Regions from separate parts of the Bacillus sp. AK031 genome, predicted to be linked through region 2. Evidence: riboswitches for the same ligand, from Rfam matches in the RefSeq annotation. Region 2 holds a riboswitch; each other region holds the start of a gene.

Region 1 (7,108 bases), 270 kb from region 2:
ATCAATCACGATATCAATGGTCTTGAAGGCAATGACATAGGCAAGGATAGAATACATCGCCCGATCCCAGCCAAGGACGAATCCCCCCCACGCAAAAATGAACACGTTGAAAAACATGATGAATTCACCAACCGAGAAAGGAAACTTCTTATTCAACAGGATGGCAAGAATCTCGCTCCCATCCAAAGCGCCGCCATACCTGATGACCATTCCCACTCCGGCACCCAGCACGATACCGCCAAACACAGTCGCCAGAAGCATGTCCTGTGTAAAAGCTGCCACATGATGGAGAAAGCTGGTGGCAACAGATAACACGGCAATTCCCAAAACAGTCGAGATTGCAAAAGTTTTTCCGATCTGTTTGTATCCTAAAAAGAAGAAAGGGATGTTCAACAGAAAGATAAATACCCCAAGTTTAATGCCTGTCAACTTATATAGAAGGATTGAGATACCGACAATTCCGCCATCCATTATCAAGTTGGGCACAAGAAAGACTTCAATTCCCAAAGCCATCAAAATGGCACCCAGCAAGATGAAGAACGTGCGCTTGATCACTTTTCTGGTACCCAGCTTCCCGTGATGCAGTTCTTTATGAATCTGCTGTTTGATCGACTCTTCACTCAAGTTGCTCCTCACCTCTTTATTCCATATTGTCGGACTTGTCCCTTTACCCCACCATATGTCGAAATTCATTAATATAGAACTGGAGGAAGAGAGGATAGTTTCACGTGAAACATTTTAAGAGGTTCCAATAATAAAAAAGGTTCTTCTGTCTTAGAAATCAAGAATCAGAAGAACCTTCTCTATGCCTCACTGAAAGGAAAGCGAATGGTGACTGTTGTTCCTTTTCCTTTTGAACTGGCGAAGTGGATGGTGCCATTATATTTTTCTGTAATATTGAAGCAAATCATGAGGCCGAGTCCTGTTCCTTTACTCTTTAATGAATAAAAAGGAGTGCCCAGCGAATTTACTTCCTCCTCGGACATTCCGCAGCCCCTGTCCGTTACTTGAATTTCGACTTTATCATTTATCCTTTCCGCTTTAACAAGTATGGATGCCCCCTGCGGAGAAGCCTCGATGGCATTTTTAATAAGGTTTATAAATAGCTGTTTCAGCTCAATGGAATTCGCCCGGACAAAACAATGTGATTCCACCTGCAGATCGATATGATTGTCGTGCAGCAAGCCGTATGTTTTCAAGAGCTCTGTCACATCATTTAGGATGCCCTTGATTTCCACACAGTCCTGGGCTAATTCTTTATTCGGTTTGCTTAAGGTTAGAAATTGCGAAATGACCTGTTCCGCGGTATCCAGTTCATCAATCATTAAATTGAAATTCTTTTTATGGCTCTGGGTAAACGTTTCATCAGCTGAGTAGAATTGCAGAAACCCTTTTACTACAGTAAGGGGATTTCTGATCTCATGGGCGACTGCAGCTGCCAGCTGTCCGGTCGTCTTTAACCTTTCAGAGTTTTGAAGCTGTTCAAAGTACATACGCTGTCTTTCCATCCGAATATCAGATAAATAGAATATAAAATATATTATTATCTGGCTGCCGATAATATTAATGACATTGCCGGTGATATCCATATAGATGTAATCATAGAATTGTCCTTTATCAACAAGCACTATATAAAAAATCGATGCCGACAGTAACAGAGAATTTAATAGCATGGTAAAGTAGAAAAGCCTTTTATCAAAAAACAGAATCGACAGTGCGGGAATAAAGCAGATGAATATGAACGTGGACCAGGTTTCAGGGTATAAATAAAAAAGCATATAAAAATACGCGGAAGCTACAAGAATGATGAGGACTTTTAGTTTGCCGGTTTCAAAAAGGGGATAAAGCAGCAGGCATAAAGATAACGAGAGCACAAGGCCTGTATGTAAAAGATACCCAGTATTGTAAAGATCCATTCTGGAATTGACCACAAATAACCCTGCTGCCATCAGCACGATTATCAGGAAAACAACTCCATAATATAACTTTTTATGAGAAAGTGCCCCGAACTCCTTCATCCATTTCACCGTCCTTACTGCATTGGATACCTGTAACTATCTTACAATAGAATCTATTGATCAAAAAGGGTTATTTCCAACTAAAAGAAGATACCCTGCTATAGGTATCTTCCGAATTCTTAAGGCTTCATCGTCATCCAGCTTCCCACATGGTGGATGGCTGTTCCGTTAAAACCCTGTACATCTTCATAATAAGCTTCGACACTTCCAAGCTCGGTTTGCATATATGATTCTCCCTCTTCGAAAAAGGAGATATTGTTCCCTTCGTCTGTCTTTCCGGTTTCCACCCCTGCAACCAATGATTTAGAATACTTACCTGCCCACTCAACTTCATTCCTGACAAGGTCTATGATCAATGAGCCGCTATCCCGGTAAGCCATAATCGTAACGCTATCGGTCGAGCTGATCACCCACTCGGCCAGCAAGCCTTTACCATATATATTGTTATAGGAGATCTCATCAAACCAGAACGGCATGTCCACTTCTAGAGGGAGGCTTAAATGGTCTGCGCTGTTTTTGGCTCTTACCAGCAGCGCTTGATAGGATTTCACTGTCGCTCCCCGCTTTGTGTTCCAGCGGGTGTATAGATAAGGTTCCACATCAAGGTGGACACCAGAGAATTTTTGCTGTGATGAAGAGCCGTTTTGGTAGATTGCCAGCCAATCCATCAGGCGGTCCTGGTTGATATACCCTTTTGGCGCAACCCAATCAGGAGCTCCGTCCAAAGCATAGATCTTCATGCCTGCAGATGATGCTTTTTCGATGAAACTGCGGTATACCGAGGGTGCAATATCCCTGTCGATTTGCACATATACCTTGTTAAGCCCTTTGCTCTCTAGAAAGTCCAGCGTACCCGCTTCATCTTTGACAATCATCCATGGATTCCAGAGCCAGGTTGCCCGGTCTTGTTCTGATACTGCATCCACATGAAAACCTGCCCCTCCAGGTAGTAAAAAACTGAACAATAATACTACAGCCATTATCCATTTTTTCAACGGATTTCTCCTCCATTCTGCAAGCCGAGGCACACAGAACGGGCACCTGGCAACCTGACAACCATACACTGCAAGCAGCGTTTAGGCTCATGGCTTTGCGTCCTTCCCTTTCGGAGAAGTTTGCCTTTTTCAGATTATTTTGCTCTTATTATAGCTTTTTCATAATCGAGCGTCTATAAATTTTTTTTTGCTGAAATCTCTTAAAATGCTGCTTTATTCTTTTCCTCCCCTTACCCCTCCATTGAAGTAGTTCAATTTTTCCGCCAGTTTATCCATCGATCCTCTCTCTTCCCTGATTACCAGCGGCTGCCGGCAATATGTGTAGTAGTCTATATTCTTCTTATAGTAGGCAAGCCTCCACAGAGCTGCCAGCACCCCGATGAAGCCGCCTGCAAAACAAGGGATGCCAAGATTCCCTTCCACTATCACCATGACAGCCATTGTGGACAAGGTGACCGCCATATAGCAGGCCATAATGAAAAGAGCCCCTTTTCGATCATCAAAGTAGAGCAAGATCTGCATGACAATAAACATAATGATGAAAAAGCAGTTTCCAATGACCAAAATAGAAAACGTATCGGTTTGAGCGGATGAAAGGGGGATTGCCGTTATTCCCAAGATGATCGCCAATATGGTGAAAATCATTTGTACCTGCATAATATTGGAGAGCTCCCGGAACAGAACGAAAAACATTTTCTTCTTTGTTTCGTTAATTTCCCTCAGGCTGTGAGGCCCCATTATTTTGGCGAAGAAACGTTTATATACCTTATAAAAGTTCGTTTCCATAGAAACCACAAACAAAACCATTGCCGGAATGATGGTTAGATACGCATAGAAGATCGGAACATCATAGAAAGGGGCCATGACAAAGGTACCACCTACTTTAACTTGCCAATTACTCCCCCAGACTATGAAGATATGCCCGAATAATCCTGCCACATAAAACAAACCATTAAGAAATAGTGAAGGATATTTTTTAAAGTAGAGAAGAAAATGGAAGTAGTTCGTGTTGGTCTTTGGAAACCGTATCCTAATACTCCTGACCATAAATAGAATAATGACCAGGAAGCCTGCCCCCATGCAGCCAAGAAGATGTGCGGCTGTTAGATTATCCATAGCCAAGGAGATTGCGGACATGGCTATGATTGCAAGGACTGCACCGCTTAAGTAGCCTTTTACAATCACCATATATTTTTTGACTGCGGATAAATAGATACTGAGAGTATTGATGATCAATAATTCAATGAAGAATAAATAGGAGACTGTTTTAAACAACATACCCAAAGGGGAAAGGGAATAAAAAATAAAGGCCAATACTCCCCCTGCCAGCAAGGTGATTGCTAAAATTCCATATAGAGAGGACCTGATATTTATTTCTTCATTTGTGTAAATTTGGTCAGCGACATATCTTGTCAACACCAAGATAAATCCGCCGGAAATCAACTGTGAAAATATAAAACCATACAAGGTCCCCGCTAATACAAGCTCTCTTTCGATGAACGGTGATCCTGCCTCTCTTAAAAGGTACTGTGCCGCAATCAATTGAAGAATACACACGATCATCGGCCCGGAAATGATCAGTGTAGAATGCGCATACATGCGCAGCCCATTAAAAAATGACCTCTTATTCATCAGCTTCTGCAGTTGAAATCCTATTCCCGCCATGAGAATCCCCCCTTTCACCATAAATTGCTTTATAATGCTCTACAAACTTCTTCATGGAAAAGTGGGCCTCCACCCTTTTTCGGCCGTTCTCCCCCATTTCTTCACGTTTATCAGGATTAAGCCCAAGCTCTATCATCGCTTTGGCCAATTCAGAATAATCCATGACAGGGACGATATGCCCTGCCGGCCCAAAGCCATCCTCCATGCCGAACAGGATTTCTTTACAGCCGCCTACGTCTGTGCAAACAAATGGCTTTCCACTTGCCAGCCCCTCCAATAAAACAAGCGGCTGTCCTTCACTGATGCTTGAAAGCACGAGAAAATCCATTTGTCCCATGAAATCCCTTACATCGACAGTGCCTGTAAAAATGACATCATGGAGGTTCATCAATTTAATCAGCTTGAGACATTCCTCATAGTACTCGGGCTCTTCATCATACGGTCCGAAAATATACAGCTTTGCATGGGGGATTGTTTTCTTGACAACATTGAAGCCCCGGATCATTGTTTTTATATCCTTTATCGGCACAACCCTTACAAAAGCACCGATATGAAGAGTATCTTTGTCTTCCGGCAGCTTTCCAGGGAGATCCTTAAACCGGGCAACTGTTACACCATTGGGAACAATCGCGATTTTTTCTTCAGGACAGCCAATTTCCATCTGGATCTCCTTATTCTTGCCAAACAGGGTGATGACCTGGTCGGAGTTGTGATAGGCAGACTTGGATAAACTGTAAAAGTACTGTATCCACAAGTCCTTAAAGTGGCCATTTATCAAATCTGTTTTAATAATTTCTTCTTCTCGCTCTCTTGTATAAATTCCATGTTCTGTTAAGAGGAAAGGTTTATTGTATCTGTATTTGCTATAGGCGCCCATCACCCCTGCATATCCCGTTGATATGCTATGGTAAAGGTCTGCTTCAGGAGCAGGGTGGCTCAGGCACCAAAATAAAGGCAGCAGCATGGACCTTAAAGACCAATAGAGTTCTGTAAAAGGAAGATCAGCGTAATTTTCCATACATATTTCTTTAGCTGCATCTACCAAATCGCTGCTGGTAATGAAGTCAGGAATGGAATCGATATCGATCCCTTTGCCTTCAAAGAGAGAGAAGAAATCTTCCCATTCTTCAGTCTCATTAACAACAAGGTTTCTTATCGCCTTTTTTTGAGAAGCATCCAGGTTATACTTCTTTCCCGGATTGACTGGTTCTGTTAAATAAGAATTCAAAAACACTTCTTTTATTTCTACCAGGTTTTCCGGCAGTGGGTATTTATATTTTCCTTTATCTTTCTCATCAGCAACGATGGCATAAAAAACAAATTCATGCTCCGGCATTGAGGTAATGAGTGTCTGAACCCAAGAGGACACCCCTCCGACAATATAGGGGTAGGAACCTTCTGCGATAATACAAATACGCATTTTTATTCCCCCAATTCAATTGTGAACTTGGATGCAACTGCACGAACCAGGTAGCGGCTGCTGTCGATTTTCTGTACTATACAGCCTTCACTTTCAACTATTGCCGTGTCAGTCCGCAGGATAAAATCCAATTTACCAGGAAACTCATTAATATACCCTTTCAATTGATCCCCGCCCTGTGAGAAAGCCACCTTTGCACCGAGATAATTCTTGAGGCTGTAGCTGCTCTCCGAAGCGGTCTGGCTTACCATCCAGGGGTATTTTTCTTTCACATCACGCAGCAAATGCCTGAATTCTTCGGATAATTCAGGCCACCCTTTATCTTCACTTCGTTCTTCGTCAAGGATATCGTCAGGATGGATAAAGTGGGAAAAAGAGCCGAATAGAGTGGCGGAGTTGGTTATTGACCATCTGGTTTCATCTTTGTAATGATAATCTGACGTAAAACGGGGAATCTCATTAAATTCTTCGGTTGATTGCAGTTCTTGAATATAGGCGATATTTTCTTCGTCTTCCAAATATAAAGAGCCTATATTAGCTATAGAAGGAATGGCTTCCTTAATCGCCTGTTTCCCTTCTTCACTTAATACATTGGAAGGGGGGACATATGTTTTTAAAGTGTAATCAGGAAAGGTTGTATGAACCAGGGCTTCTACTTCTTTCAGGGATTGGACCATAACACTTTTGTCATTCCAGGCATTGTAACCCAGCTCCTCCACCTGGTCCTGGTCCAATGTAAGTGACTGGTGATTATAGCCATGGACCCCCAGTTCCCCGCCTGTATTCAGGACATCACGCCCATAAATCATTAAATTTTCTTCCGCAAGCCGTTCATTAAAAGGGCCTGTCACCTTATCGTTATAGGTCTCGATCATAACGGCGGTATATTTAATATCATATTTCTTTGCTAACTGAAGCATCTTCGGCCACCAGATCTCATTCATAAAAACGGGAATGTCCACTTGATAATCTTCATAGATTAACTTGTGGGTGCCGTCTGGAAATGGAGC
Region 2 (7,108 bases):
TTTTTCACGGGATGTGAAGGTATTCGTGCCGCCTGCCAAAGGGATGGCCCATCTTCAAACGATTTTACAAAGCATTTATAACCTCGAAGTGGATTCTGCTGAATCGAACTATGCAGCGGTGCTGGGATATCTCCAGACTGTGCAGAAAAAACGCAGCCTCTTATTGCTGTTCAGCGATGTTGGATCTTTTCTACATGAAGGCGGGGCGTTGACATACTTGCAGCGTTTGCGTCAGCGGCACCTGTTTTTGATGCTTGGAATAGTAGATCGGACGCTATTGGAGAGGGCAGGTGAGGAACCGTCTTCTGTAAAAGGAACGATGATCAAAAGCATGGCGCAAAAACAGCTGCTGATTAAGAGGCGTGAAAAAGTGAAGTGGGAAAAAAGAGGCCTCCAAGTGGCGGAGGCCCGTGAAGAGAAACTGGCAGCTTCGGCCGTTTCCCACTATATCGATATTATGAACCGGGGATTGCTGTAGGTTGTTTTTTCTTCAAAAGCATTGATCCGATTAGTACGTAAAGAACCAAGCCGATAAGGGTCAGGCCAGCAACCAGGTACTTCGCCTCGAATGAAAGGGTGGAAGGGGTAATGAATCCTTCGATGATCCCAGCGATGACGAATAAAGGAATTGTCCCGAGCAGCAGCAGAACTGAGCGTTTTGCCTGCTGCTTTAATTGATAGCCGCGCGAGTAACGGCCGGGCACGAACAGCTTGTAGCCCATGAGCAGGCCGGCACCTCCTGCGATGAAGATGGCGGTAAGCTCAATCATGCCGTGGGGCACAATGTAAGCCCAGAATTCATAGCTTTTACCGTAATGCCAGAAGAGCGCGGCAATCGCGCCGACGATGATGCCGTTATAGATTAATAGATAAACGGTTAGCAACCCAAAAGTGATCCCTCCGGCAAAAGCGAGGATGGCCACTTGAATGTTGTTGGTCATGATGGTCGCGGACATCATAGGTGAATCCACTGCCCCTTCATTATCGCCAAGCCGTTCAGGATCGAAGTTTTGTGCCATACTTTCGGGAAGAACTGAATAGATATGGAGCGGATCATCGGCTACAGAGAAGAAACTCCCCAGGGCGCCAATGGTAAAAAGCAGCATGGCAAACAGGATCATTTTCCACTGTTGGAGGAAAAGTCCGATGAAGGTGACGCTGAAAAAGTGGCGAACCTGCTTGAAACTGGAAACTTGGTCACGATATAAAAGATTATGAGATTTTGAGACGAGATCATTTAAATAAGGTGTGACTTCTTCCTGGGGAAAGTAGGTCTGGCTGTAAGACAAATTTTGGGCGGCTTTCTGATAGAGCCGGCTGAATCGGTCGATATCCGTCCCCTTGATTTTGCTTTTTCGTTTGTGCATGGTGGCGATAAGTTCCTCCAGCTCTTTCCACTCCTGGCGATTCTGCTGGATGAATTGTTTCGAATTCATATGTAACACCTGCTTTTTTAAAAATTCTGAATGTATTCGACAAACTTCGGGTCGTGCCTGTCACCTATCTACTATTATAGTACAAAAGACAAGAAATGAGGAATTCATAATGCATGATGAGCAAGTAGATATAAAGACTCCCGAGTATGTGTCTCTTCAGTTTCAGACTGCAGGGCTCGGGAGCAGGGCAGCAGCGTTCATGATTGACCAGCTGCTGTTAACGGTTATTAATATAGTCATCATTATTTTAGTGATCATGTCCATGAATTTGCAGACGTATGATCCTTTTTTGATGGAAACACAGGCGTTTAGTTCCGGCACGCTTGCGCTTGCAGTGGTGGCGATATTCGTCCTTAACTGGGGATATTTTTTCGTTTATGAATTCTTTTCCGGTGGAAGAACGCTTGGGAAAAAATTAATAGGTATCCGCGTAATCCAGCAAAACGGCCAGAGCATCACGTTGTTATCAAGTTTTATCCGTAACCTGGTGAGAATCATTGATATGCTGCCGGCTTATTACTTCGTCGGCATGCTGATGGTATTCTTCCACAGCAAACACAAACGCCTCGGCGATATCACAGCTGGAACGATTGTCGTCCATGAACGAGGGAAAAAGAAGCCGGGGAAGAAAACGGCAATTGAAAAAGAAATAGCGTCAAGAGGATTAAGCAAAGAAAGCATCAACTTCGATGAGGGAGCATTGAAGCCGCTTGGGGAAAAAGAGTGGAAGCTGCTCAAAACCTACAGCCAGCGTTTCAACGGACTGGAAGAGGATCAGCGAAACATCCTGACAAGGCAAATCGCCGAAATCATCCTCCCGAAAGCCGGAATCGACCAGGACGGCAAAACCTTCGAGCAGCTCGAAAACTGCCTGCTCGTCACCTATCTGTATATGAAAGATGAATGGGAATTCGAACTCTGACACTTCAGTACTCTAAAGCACTAAGAGGGACTGTCCCTCTTAGTGCTTTAAAGCGATGAAGAAATAAAAAAGCTTGAGGATGAGATCCTCAAGCTTTCAATATATAATTTATGCTTTTACAGCGTTATCTTCTTCTTCAATTCTCTGCAGTCTTTCTGCTACTTCTTCTTCAGAAAGGTTGTGCTCCATTACGTAGCGATTCTCTTCATGAGTACGGCATTCGTGAGAGCAGCTTCTCATATATTTATGCTCATTTTCTTTAGAGCAAAGGATTTTTTTGTTACATGGCGGGTACGCACAGTTCACATAGCGCTCACAAGGTTCGCCTGTGTAGTAGTCTTTCCCGACAACCACATGTTCTTTACGGTTGACCGGCACGGCAATTCTTTCATCGAATACATAGAGCTGGCCGTCCCATAGGTCGCCTTGAACTTCCGGGTCATACCCATAAGTCACGATGCCGCCGTGCAATTGTGCTACATCCTCAAAGCCTTCACGTTTTAACCAGCCTGAGAATTTTTCACAACGGATTCCGCCCGTACAGTATGTGATTACTTTTTTACCTTCTAGCATATCTTTATTTTCACGGACCCAGTTTGGAAGATCGCGGAAGTTTTCGATATCCGGTCTGATCGCTCCTCTGAAGTGTCCTAAATCATATTCATAATCATTTCTTGCATCAAGCAAGATTGTATCTTCGCGTTGAATCTGCTCATAGAAATCTTTCGGCTCCAAATATTCACCAGTGATTTCATGAGGGTTGACATCATCCTCAAGCCTTAGTGTAACAAGCTCCTGACGATATTTTACTTTCAATTTTTTGAAAGCATGCTCATCCGCTTCGTCAATTTTGAAAATTGTATCATGGAAGCGGTGATCGTTTTTCATCATTTCCATGTATTGGTCTGTCGCTTCGATCGTTCCGGAAACCGTTCCGTTGATCCCTTCAGATGCGATCAGAATTCGACCTTTAAGGCCCATTTCTTCACAACGTTTCTTGTGATACTTCGTGTAAGCCTCAGGGTCCTCAATTGTTACATAGTTGTAGTACAGAAGGACTCTGTAAGGTTTTGTTTCACTCATATTCAATTCCACCTATCGATTTATATTTGCAAGATATAAATGCAATATGCCATTTCTCTTACGATTGTCTATTATAGCAAAAAAACGTAAAAAGTATTACTGTAATTTTTTACATTTCAGTGTCATTCGACAAAAACCGGGTCGTGACAGTCACCACACACAGTCCCTCTTAGTGCTTTAAAGTCATAAAGCAAAGATTGGGGTAATAGCTTTAACACACTTAAATCTTGAATTGAAAGTAAATCAGGTGTAAGATATAGGAAATAAGAACTACATTTTGAATATTGGCAAATCAGTCGAAAGGCTGGGACGCAAAACTACAGGGGCTACCATCCGAAGGGATATGCCAGCCAGTTGCACAACACGAATTGCGCCCATTTTAGTGCGTTTTTTTATTTGCACAAGAATAGATGATACAGGGAGAGAATTCTTATGGTAAACGCAATTCCGTTGTCGTTACAAAAATTAAAGTACAGATTTTATGCTTTTTTGCTGCCGATTTTTTTGATTGTCGCCAGCTTGGGCTGGTACGATGAAAGCCGTTTGCCAAATCCGGACCCTGTTAATATGATCATTCTTCCTGTCCTTGTTGCCCTTTATAGTTTTTCGCTTTATATTGTATTTTTCAAACGAGACTGGATTGAAATGGCAGAAAAATTCATGATTATTGCCATCTGTTTTGTCGCTGCCATCAAGTTTACCTATGTTGTCAGCTATGAATTAGAGCAAACCATGTCACTCGGACCTTTTACATTCTGGATGCCGATGTTTTATATGTTCCTGTTTCTGCTTCTGAATATCCGCTGGGCATTGATTGCGACAGCCATTACGTATTGTTGGTTCTTGTGCGTAGGGATATATAAGCTTCCTGACTTGATCGGCACTCCTGCGGTATCGATCCTTATTCAATACATGTTCGCAAACCTTGTTTTCATCATGACCCTGTTTTTTTTACAGACGGTAAAACAAACCTATATTAAAGCAGAGGTACTGGAGGAGATGGCCAACACTGATTATCTCACGGGCCTTCCCAATCGCAGAAAAATCGACAAAGTGCTGCTGAATGCAATCAAGGCTCAGCGAGAACTTTCGATTATCTACCTGGATATTGATCATTTTAAGCAAATCAATGATTCTTATGGTCACAGCACCGGTGACCTTGTGCTGAAGGAGTTCACCAAAATCACAAAGGGAATGCTAGAGAAGAGGGATATCCTCGGACGCTGGGGCGGCGAGGAATTCATGCTGATAGTAAAAAATAAAGATTTAAAAGAAGCACAAACTTTTGCTGAAAGTATCAGGGAGCATATCTCACAGCATTCATTTTCGATTATCGGAAATCTAACCGCGAGCTTCGGAGTGACGGAATTGAAAAGCGGCGATACTCTGGACTCCCTATTGAACAGAGCCGATAAAGCCCTTTACGAAGCCAAAAACAGCGGAAGGAACCTGGTATTGACATACTCCCGGGCATAAAAGAAGGATGAAAGCAACTTGGCTTTCATCCTTTTAGTGTTAGTCCACTTCTTTAATCGAAACATGAGTCACTTTGTCCAGCGCCACGCGATAAAGGACATTATCTTCCTTATAATCAAAGTAGCTGGAGTTATTGCCGAAAACCTTATGAAGCACCTGGGATTCCGTCTTTTCTTCTATAAAATTAACAACTGTATGGTCACTGGCGAAATGAAATGTTACTTGAAAGTTCTTCAATGTGATTTTCTCCCTTCGCGGTAAGTGTCTGGTATTTTCAGTTATTACTTTCCCGCTGAAGGCTGACATAAACTTAAAAAAATTTCGAGGGTCATAGCCAGAGTAGGGTAAGTATCTTTAACACGATATGGTACTCTAAAGATAAAATCGTAAAGAAGGGGGATCCACAATGACCACTATATCGAAAAAACACATCTTTTACGCTTTCAGCAAGGCAAATATAATCTCACACAAAGTACCATCCGGCACAACTCTGACTATTGAAACCTGCGACTGTTTTCGAGACCAGATCACTTCAGAGAACACGGTACTGACTGCCATGGACTGGGACCAAATCAATCCTGCAACAGGCGCAATCTATGTCGAGAATGCTGAACCGGGAGATATTTTAAAAGTAAGCATTGAAAAAATCGAATTGGAAGACCGGGGAGTCATGATGGTAGAACCGGGCCAGGGGGTGATGGGCCACCGGATCGAGAAAGCGGAAGTCAAAATGATTCCGATAGAGGATAACTATGCTGTTTTTAACGATAAACTGAAAATTCCGCTCAATCCGATGATCGGCGTCATTGGAACCGCACCCGCTGAAGGGGCTGTCTCCAACGGAACGCCTGGACCACACGGCGGAAACATGGACACCAAGCTGATCGCCGAAGGAAGTACAATATATTTACCGATTTTCCAGGAAGGAGCACTTTTTGGACTGGGAGATCTGCATGCCGCAATGGGAGACGGGGAAATCAGTGTGACCGGAATTGAAATTGCCGGAAACGTGACAGTGAAATTGGAAGTGCTGAAAGGCACAGCCATTCCTTATCCTTTTGTGGAAAATAAAGAGGGGCTTGCAGTCATCGTTTCCAAGCCGACCGTTGATGAAGCTGCCAAAAGTGCAACTGAAATCATGATCAACACTCTGCTGCCGCATACTGAATTGACTCTCAACGAACTCACCATGCTTTTCAGTGCATCCGGACAGTCGCAAATCTCACAAATCGTTGACCCGTTGATGACGGCAAGGTTTTTTGTACCTAGATATGTTTTAGATGGAATCGGTTATCCAACATTTGTGAAATCAAATGAGTAGAGTTGGAAGAGGGAAGGGTTTTAAGGAAGAAAAAATGAACGAACTAGGCCGGCCAAAACTTGGATAAATTAGTGTAGATATAGGAAACTTCAGGCACTTTGTTTCAACTGAGAACGTTGGCTGATTGCTTTCAAGATGAACATTTTATCCTGCAGCGTAAGCATTCTCCAGCTTTTCACTTTAATCTTCATAAGAATCGCTCCTTTTTTGGATTTTTCCTAGTGATGTCTTGATGAAGAACTGCTCTAATTGGCCTAGTTTGTATATATAACCTTAATACCGCAGTTAAACACAATATAAACAACAAAAATTCCAACAATTCCCGGGGAAATATGTCGAAGGGACAAGGTTAAAGAAGCAGCCTTGTCCCTTTCTCTATGGGCGAGAGGTCATTCCGGCGCTCAACTCACTCATCTGATTCTTTATGAAAAAATGAATAGGTCATCAGCAAACCGCCAATATAAAGCAGGATGGCAAAATATGCTGGTGATAAATGAACAAAGCTCGTGTACCCGATGGCAATATGAATATAAATCCCTGCGATAAAAGCGGGTAACCCTCCTAACAGAAACGTCCACCACACCCAGCGACTTCCTTGGTGAAAGCCCCAAAGAGCAAGCATCAGAACAAGCAAACCTACACTCAATAATGCACTTCCGAATCCAGCCCGGTCGTGAGCAATTACCGGAATGAGTTTTTCGTTAAAGGACTGTAATTGCTCAGGAGACATACACAGATACAGCAGATCGGTAGGGACGAAAACAGATGTCACGCCGTATAACGAGATGACAACCCCTCCAAGCACAAAGGAAAACCCTAATAACACAAACAGAAACTGTCCATATAAGGACTTCTTCCACGAGCGGTGGT
Region 3 (7,108 bases), 1.0 Mb from region 2:
ACAGCAAATTGCTTTAAGAATCTGGTGTGATGAAAAGGGCTTGAAGAAGGTGGCTTACCATCCACTTTCCCACCTGGAAATCCATGAAGAAGATGGAATTAAAGAGCTTCATGGGATTGAAACGGTTCTGCTGGCAGATGAAGATAGTGTCATCTCGCTTATTGATGTAAAAAACATGAAAGAAGAAGTTGCAGCCATCCTTTTGGAATTGCCCCAGCGCGAAATCGGCGGGCAGCTTCCTGATTTCGAAACACTGAAGGCGATTTCTGAGCACTGCAGGGAGCAGGGGATCCGCCTGCACTTGGACGGAGCGAGGCTCTTGGAAGTCCTGCCTTATTATGAGAAAACTGCAGCAGAGGTTTGCGAGCTGTTTGACAGTGTGTACATATCCCTTTACAAAGGAATTGGCGGAGTCGCCGGAGCCATCCTTGCAGGCGATGAAGACTTCATGAAGCAGTCAAAAGTATGGAAAAGACGGCATGGCGGTGACTTGATCAGCCTTTATCCATATATCATCAGTGCCGATTATTATTTTGACCGCAGGGCGGAAAAAATGGGTCAGTACTATGAAAATGCGAAAGAACTTGCAAGCTTTTATAATAGCTGTGAAAATGTCTCGACCCTGCCCGAAGAACCTGTTTCCAACATGTTTCATGTTCACTATGCAGTTGGAAAAGAAAAACTGGAGCCCCTGCTGGTGGATCTATATGAAAAAACTGGTGTCGGCTTAAGCGGCTATCTGAGGGAAACAGGAGAGGATACATGTTATTATGAGGTCAGCCTTGGGGACCTGTATGGCAATATCCCAAAAGAAAAGCTGACAGAAGCTTTCAATATGCTGAATGAGAGTTTGAAGGGGATATAATGGATGAGAGAGCGGCGCATATGCTGCTCCCTTTTTTGTATTCAACAGATGGAATTCAATCTTTGCATGCTGTCTAGGGACATATAGATTTTAGAGCGGCAGATTAAATGTGTTTAGAAGCGGTTAAGGGACATATAGATATAAAAATTCAAAACTAGATGTCCCTAGAAGCAGTTAGGGGACATATAGATATAAAAATTCAAACCTAAATGTCCCTAGAAGCGGTTAAGGGACATATAGATATAAAAATTCAAACCTAAATGTCCCTAGAAGCGGTTAAGGGACATTTAGATATAAAAATTCAAACCTAGATGTCCCTAGAAGCGGTTAAGGGACATATAGATTTAAGAATTCAAAACTAGATGTCTTTAGAAGCAGTTAAGGGACATATAGATATAAAAATTCAAACCTAGATGTCCCTAGAAGCGGTTAAGGGACATATAGATTTAAGAATTCAAACCTAAATGTCTTTAGAAGCGGTTAAGGAACATATAGATATAAAAATTCAAACCTAAATGTCTTTAGAACCAGTCCAGGGACATCTGGATTGTGAGAGTTCAATCCATGTGCCCCTGACACCCCTGCACCCCAAATTTCAAGCTAACGGGCGACTCATTATTATACCTGCACGAACTACTCCTTAAGACGTAGCTCACTTTAATTCTGTGGTGCGTTTTACCAATTCATTCTTTTGTATAAGATTAAAGTATAAACAGAGTGATTGGGAGGAACTAAAATGAAAAAACAATTATTGGCTGGTGTCTTACTTAGTTCAGTACTAGTGATAGCAACAGGCTGCAACGCCTTGGAATCTGTAACATTTGGCAAGGGTGATGTGGAAGAACACCAAATAAAGGTAGAAAAAGATTCTGCGAAAGAATTGAAAGTTGATCTTCAGCTGGGTGCAGGGGAGATGAACGTATCCGGCGGTGCAGTTGAATGGGTTACAGGGGAAATTGAATATAATAATGATGATTTGAAGCCTGAGGTGGATTATGATCTCAACGGCGATAAAGGTGAAGTCGTTATCAAGCAAAAAAAGAATATTAATGTAAGCGTAGGGTTCGGCAATATGAAAAATGGCTGGGACCTTCAGCTTTCAGAAGAGCTGCCGATTGACCTGCACGTCACATCAGGGGCATCAGATACAAATCTGGATTTAAGCGGCATGCAGCTTAAGGACCTGAGAGTGGATGCAGGAGTGGGTGATGTCGAGGTGGATCTTAGCGGTGAGTGGAAAGAAAGTTTTGATGTCGATATCAATACAGGTGTTGGCGAGACGACTGTCATTTTACCAAAAGGGACCGGAGTCAAAATCCAGTCTCAAGAAGGCATTGGAAAGTCCAATTTTGAGGGATTTACTTCCAAAGGAAATAATACCTATGTCAATGATGCCTATGAATCTGCAGATATCATTATTACAGTAAAAGTTGATACAGGCGTCGGTGAAGTGAACTTCAGAACCGAATAGCGAAAAGCGCCCAGGGAGCGAATTCCAGGACGCTTTTTCTCTTTAGTGCAAAGACTATTCACCGGGTGTGTTCTTCTGATGTAAAATTGAAATTAATAACGACGTCACTTTATAATGATGATAAATGGTTAATGTAATTCCGACCATGCTCAGTATAGTAGATAATATTGTACTTTTTAGAAGCCTGTCCATGACGTTATGATTATTAAAGCTAAACATTCAAACATCCTCCTCATTCAAATTCTCATTGAAATTATTATCTCTCCAAAACGAAACAACGATTCCTTAAATTAGATTATTGCTTACAAGGGGGCTTTCCAAAAGGAATTTTGCCTGGCGTCCAGCTCCAGCTCCCGAAGCTCCTTACACCGCCGGAATGTACCCGGCCACTCGAGTTATTTGTCTGTCGGGATTAATCAAGGCGCTTCAGCTTTTGATGATATAATAAGGATAAAAGTATTAATCAAACGTTTGATTAGTTTTATTTGGGAAGGTTTTTATCATGAGTGAAAAGAAAAAGATATTGGAAGTCGACTTGTATAAGCCGATACAAAAACATTTCACGAAGGAAGGCTATAAAGTCAATGGTGAAGTGAATGATTGTGATTTGACGGCTCTCAAAGAGGATGATCTCGTTATTGTGGAGCTCAAGCTCAATTTGACTGTCGACCTGCTGATTCAGGCGGCCAAACGCCAAAGGCTGTCAGACCTGGTTTATATAGCAATCCCGCGGCCGAAAAATATGAGATCACGACGATGGAAAGACACCTGCCATCTTGTGAGACGGCTCGAATTAGGTTTGATCACCGTCTCGTTTACGACGAAAACGCCAAAACTTCAATTTATCCACCATCCAGAACCCTTTGATATGATGAAAAGCAAAAGGGGAGGAAGCCGGAAGAGAAAAGCTCTGCTGGCAGAGATTGAAGGCAGGAGTGCTGATTACAATGTGGGCGGGAGCAATAAAACGAAAATCATGACGGCTTATAAAGAAAATTGTATCCAGATTGCAAGTTATCTTGGCGAGTGCGGGCCTTTACGTCCGAGGGAACTTGTCAAACTTGGAACCGGCAATAAAACACAGTCGATCTTAAGTAAAAATTTTTATAAGTGGTTTGAGCGTATTGACCGGGGCATTTATGAGATTTCTGAAAAAGGAAAGCGGGACTTAAAGGAGTTTCCTGAACTAAAGGAGCATTACTTAAGGGAAATGGAAAGCAGACAACAGGAAATCAGTCCGTAAAAATAGTTTAAATATTCTTCTAAGTTATATTGCGCCAAGGACTAAATACCTATATAATTAGTTTGTAAATAATTTCAAAAAAATTTGATAAAGGCAAACCCATCGAAAGGTGGCGACGCAAAGCTAAAGGGGCTAAAGTCTGAAGACGATGCCAGCCAGCTGCCGGATTTTCACATGTCTAAAAGACTGTTCCGGAAGAGGAATGGTCTTTTTTTGTCTGTAAAAACTTCACCACCCCTTCAAGCGGCGGACAAACATCAAACTATCTGATTAGGAGTTTTTTTCACACCATGGGATTAACATTATCTGATATCATCACTGAAGAAAAATTTTGGAATGTCTTTCAGCCTGTCTATAATCTGAATAACAACAGCATTATCGGTTATGAGAGTCTCTTTCGATGCGACTTTGATTCTAATCCGGAACTGGTATTTTGCCATGCCAAGAAATACGGCATTCTTTATGAACTTGATACTGCTGCCATCAAAAGGTCGATTAACGTGTTTAATGAATTCTTTTCCCTCAACAACAAGAGCTTTCCTTACCTGTCTGTCAATCTATTTCCTTCGACCATTAAGCACCCTTTTTTCATAAAGTTTTTAGAGAATCTTCTTGAAAGAGTGGATCTTCCCCCTGAAAAGGTCGTTCTCGAAATAAATGAAGCAGAACAAAATGATGATTTTGTACAGTTCAGGAAGGTACTGCATGACTTGAAATCAAGGGGCTTCCTGATTGCGATGGATGACTTGGGAAAAGGGAACTCGTCATTGAAAATGGTTCTGGAGCTCCAACCGCAAATCATTAAATTTGACCGGTATTTCTCAAAAGACTTATCGGTACATCCTAAAAAGCAGGATCTTCTAAAAGCGATTCTTGATTTTGCAAAAGATGAAACTCGATTTATCCTTGAGGGGATTGAAACAGAGCCCGACCTCCATACAGCAAGGGAAATTGGTATTGAGATGGGACAGGGATATTTGCTGGGCAAGCCGGAGAAATTAGAAGACTGCGAAAAGAAATTTAGAAATGTTATCACTTCATATAACTTGTAGGCAAGGAGGTTGTCTATGGATGCATGGACATTAACGGCCGGGGTTGCGGCGGGTATTTTACTTCTGAAAAGCTATGATTATATCAAAAACTCCAGTGCAAGGGAAAACGAAAAAAGAATTTTTCAGCTTGTCGAACGGTCAAAGGATATCATTTATTATTGCGAAACAAAGCCTGTCCTGAAGTTCAGTTATATGAGTCCTTCCATTGACAGCATCTTGGGGACGGGGGTCTTGAAAAGGCTGATGAAGGATGCCCGGCATTCACTTGAACTCCTGCATCCCGATGACATGGAAGTTGTCAGCAATAAAATGTCCGGACAGCTTGACTACAGCGACCCAATCATCCAAAGGTGGAGAGATGCAGAAGGCAGTTATAAGTATTTCGAAGAGTATGCCACCCCGATTTATAAGAACGGTGAAATGATAGCGATCCAGGGGGTTATCCGCAATATCGATGAGAAGATGCGGCTGCAGGAAGAATTGATGTATAAGGCTCACCATGACAGTTTGTCTGGCTTATATAACCGTGGCTTTTTTGAAAAAGAAGCCGATCATCTGAATGAAAAAGAAGATATGCCGGCCGCAATTCTACTTTGTGACCTGGATGAACTGAAATACTATAATGATTATCATGGACATAAAACCGGCGATGAATTAATCAAAGAAACGAGCAAAATTTTCAGGTCACTTCAAAATGACAATCTCATCATTTCCAGAATCGGCGGCGATGAATTTGCTGTGCTGATAAAAGATACAAACCAGCACTCTCCTGAAGAAGTAAAGAAAATCATCCTGCAAAAAATAGCGAGTTATAACCGCTTCAGCAGGACGATCAAAATCATGATCTCCATCGGTTTTGCCTCCAGTTCAAGTTCCATCGGCAAAATGAATGAGTTGTACACATCAGCCGATAAGCATATGTACGAGGAAAAAAGGAAGAAAAAGAGAGTGCATTCCTGATTGAAAGGTGCCTGGTATAATAGGCGGATTAAGTATCATGCGCTCACATCCAGAAGAATAGAAGATCAAAAAAGATGGCCGGAAATGTTCACGGCCATCTTTTTGTATTCTTATAATCCTAACGAAATATATTTCACTTCCAGGTATTCTTCAATGCCGTGATGTCCGCCTTCCCGGCCGAGCCCGCTTTGCTTGAATCCTCCGAATGGGGCCTGCGGGGTCGAAGGCAAGCCATCATTCAAACCGACGATCCCATACTGCAGAGCTTCACAAATTTGAATTCCTTTTGTGATGTTTTCTGTGAAAACGTAGGCTGCCAGGCCATATATGGAATCGTTGGCACGCTGCACGACTTCTTCTTGTGAAGTGAAAGAAGTGATGGGTGCCAGCGGTCCAAAGGTTTCTTCCCTCATGCAGAGCATATCGTCTTTTATATTGGAGAGAATCGTAGGCTCAAAGTAAAGTCCATTGTCAGTATTGCCGCCATATTCGATAGATGCCCCTGAGCTCACCGCATCATCAACATGGCTTTTCACTTTTTCTACAGCACGTTCATCAATAAGAGGGCCGATGTCCACACCGTCTTCCAGTCCGTTGCCGACTTTCAGTTCTTTAACTCTCTCAACGAGTTTTTCAGTGAATTCTTTTTCAATCGACTCGTGAACATAAATCCGGTTGGAGCAGACACATGTCTGCCCGGCATTTCTGAATTTAGCTGCGATGACACCACTTACTGCCTTCTCTATATCACAATCGTCCATCACAATCACCGGGGCGTGCCCGCCAAGCTCCAGGGAGACTTTCTTAACCGTTTCTGCTGCACCTCTCATCAAGAGTTTGCCGACCTGCGTCGAACCTGTGAACGTAAGCTTGCGAACCCGTGTATCGGCAAGCCATGTTTCACCAATTTCTTTTGCATCTCCTGTGACAACGTTAATGACCCCTTTTGGTATTCCGGCTTTTTCTGCCAGCAATGCCAGCTTTAATGCCGTAAGAGGTGTCTGTTCAGCCGGTTTGATGACCACGGTGCATCCGGTAGCGAGAGCGGGCGCTACTTTTCTGGTAATCATGGCAGCCGGGAAATTCCAGGGAGTAATGACAGCCACAACTCCCACAGGCTGCTTTTGGACAAACAGGCGTTTATTCCGCTGAGTGGCCGGGATCGTCTCGCCGTACACCCGTTTACCTTCTTCGGCATACCAGGAGATGAAGCCATTGGCGTATTGAATTTCGCCCATTGCTTCTTTTAATGGTTTTCCCTGTTCCATTGTCATGGTCCTGGCAAGATCCTCTTTATTTTCGTCAATCAGTTTGTGCCATTTGAACAGAAGCTCACTTCTTTCATAGGCAGAATATTGAGACCAGTCAAGAAAGGCTTCATGGGCAGCACCGACGGCCATTTCCGCTTGTCTTTTCCCACCGTTAGGAATAGTAGCAATGATCTTGGAGTCAGCCGGGTTGGCCACTTCAATTTCCGGGAGATCATGTCCGACATCTTCTCCGTTGATTCTCATAGA

What was found. Region 2 has a riboswitch for cyclic di-GMP ahead of M1E09_RS01635 (GGDEF domain-containing protein). Riboswitches for the same ligand answer to the same signal wherever they lie in the genome.
Region 1: it holds a riboswitch for cyclic di-GMP, as region 2 does, so the genes downstream of both, M1E09_RS00305 (amidase) here and M1E09_RS01635 (GGDEF domain-containing protein) in region 2, are expected to answer to the same signal.
Region 3: it holds a riboswitch for cyclic di-GMP, as region 2 does, so the genes downstream of both, M1E09_RS18355 (EAL domain-containing protein) here and M1E09_RS01635 (GGDEF domain-containing protein) in region 2, are expected to answer to the same signal.

The regions. Positions count from the first base shown of each region.
Region 1 covers NZ_CP096424.1:61,773-68,880, reverse strand. The annotation lists gene M1E09_RS00315 (YitT family protein) at 1-585, opposite strand, end outside; gene M1E09_RS00310 (ATP-binding protein) at 804-2,018, opposite strand; gene M1E09_RS00305 (amidase) at 2,138-3,013, opposite strand; cyclic di-GMP riboswitch class I at 3,059-3,148, opposite strand; gene pelG (exopolysaccharide Pel transporter PelG) at 3,227-4,678, opposite strand; gene pelF (GT4 family glycosyltransferase PelF) at 4,638-6,098, opposite strand; gene M1E09_RS00290 (DUF2194 domain-containing protein) at 6,101-7,108, opposite strand, start outside.
Region 2 covers NZ_CP096424.1:330,121-337,228, forward strand. The annotation lists gene M1E09_RS01615 (DUF58 domain-containing protein) at 1-478, shown strand, start outside; gene M1E09_RS01620 (stage II sporulation protein M) at 456-1,436, opposite strand; gene M1E09_RS01625 (RDD family protein) at 1,546-2,358, shown strand; gene trhO (oxygen-dependent tRNA uridine(34) hydroxylase TrhO) at 2,467-3,441, opposite strand; cyclic di-GMP riboswitch class I at 3,718-3,803, shown strand; gene M1E09_RS01635 (GGDEF domain-containing protein) at 3,874-4,917, shown strand; gene M1E09_RS01640 (hypothetical protein) at 4,957-5,154, opposite strand; gene M1E09_RS01645 (acetamidase/formamidase family protein) at 5,324-6,238, shown strand; gene M1E09_RS01650 (dihydroorotate dehydrogenase) at 6,645-7,108, opposite strand, start outside.
Region 3 covers NZ_CP096424.1:3,583,244-3,590,351, reverse strand. The annotation lists gene M1E09_RS18375 (threonine aldolase family protein) at 1-865, shown strand, start outside; gene M1E09_RS18370 (toast rack family protein) at 1,602-2,336, shown strand; gene M1E09_RS18365 (hypothetical protein) at 2,391-2,555, opposite strand; gene M1E09_RS18360 (DUF2161 domain-containing phosphodiesterase) at 2,839-3,579, shown strand; cyclic di-GMP riboswitch class I at 3,662-3,746, shown strand; gene M1E09_RS18355 (EAL domain-containing protein) at 3,870-4,631, shown strand; gene M1E09_RS18350 (sensor domain-containing diguanylate cyclase) at 4,647-5,591, shown strand; gene M1E09_RS18345 (NAD-dependent succinate-semialdehyde dehydrogenase) at 5,702-7,108, opposite strand, start outside.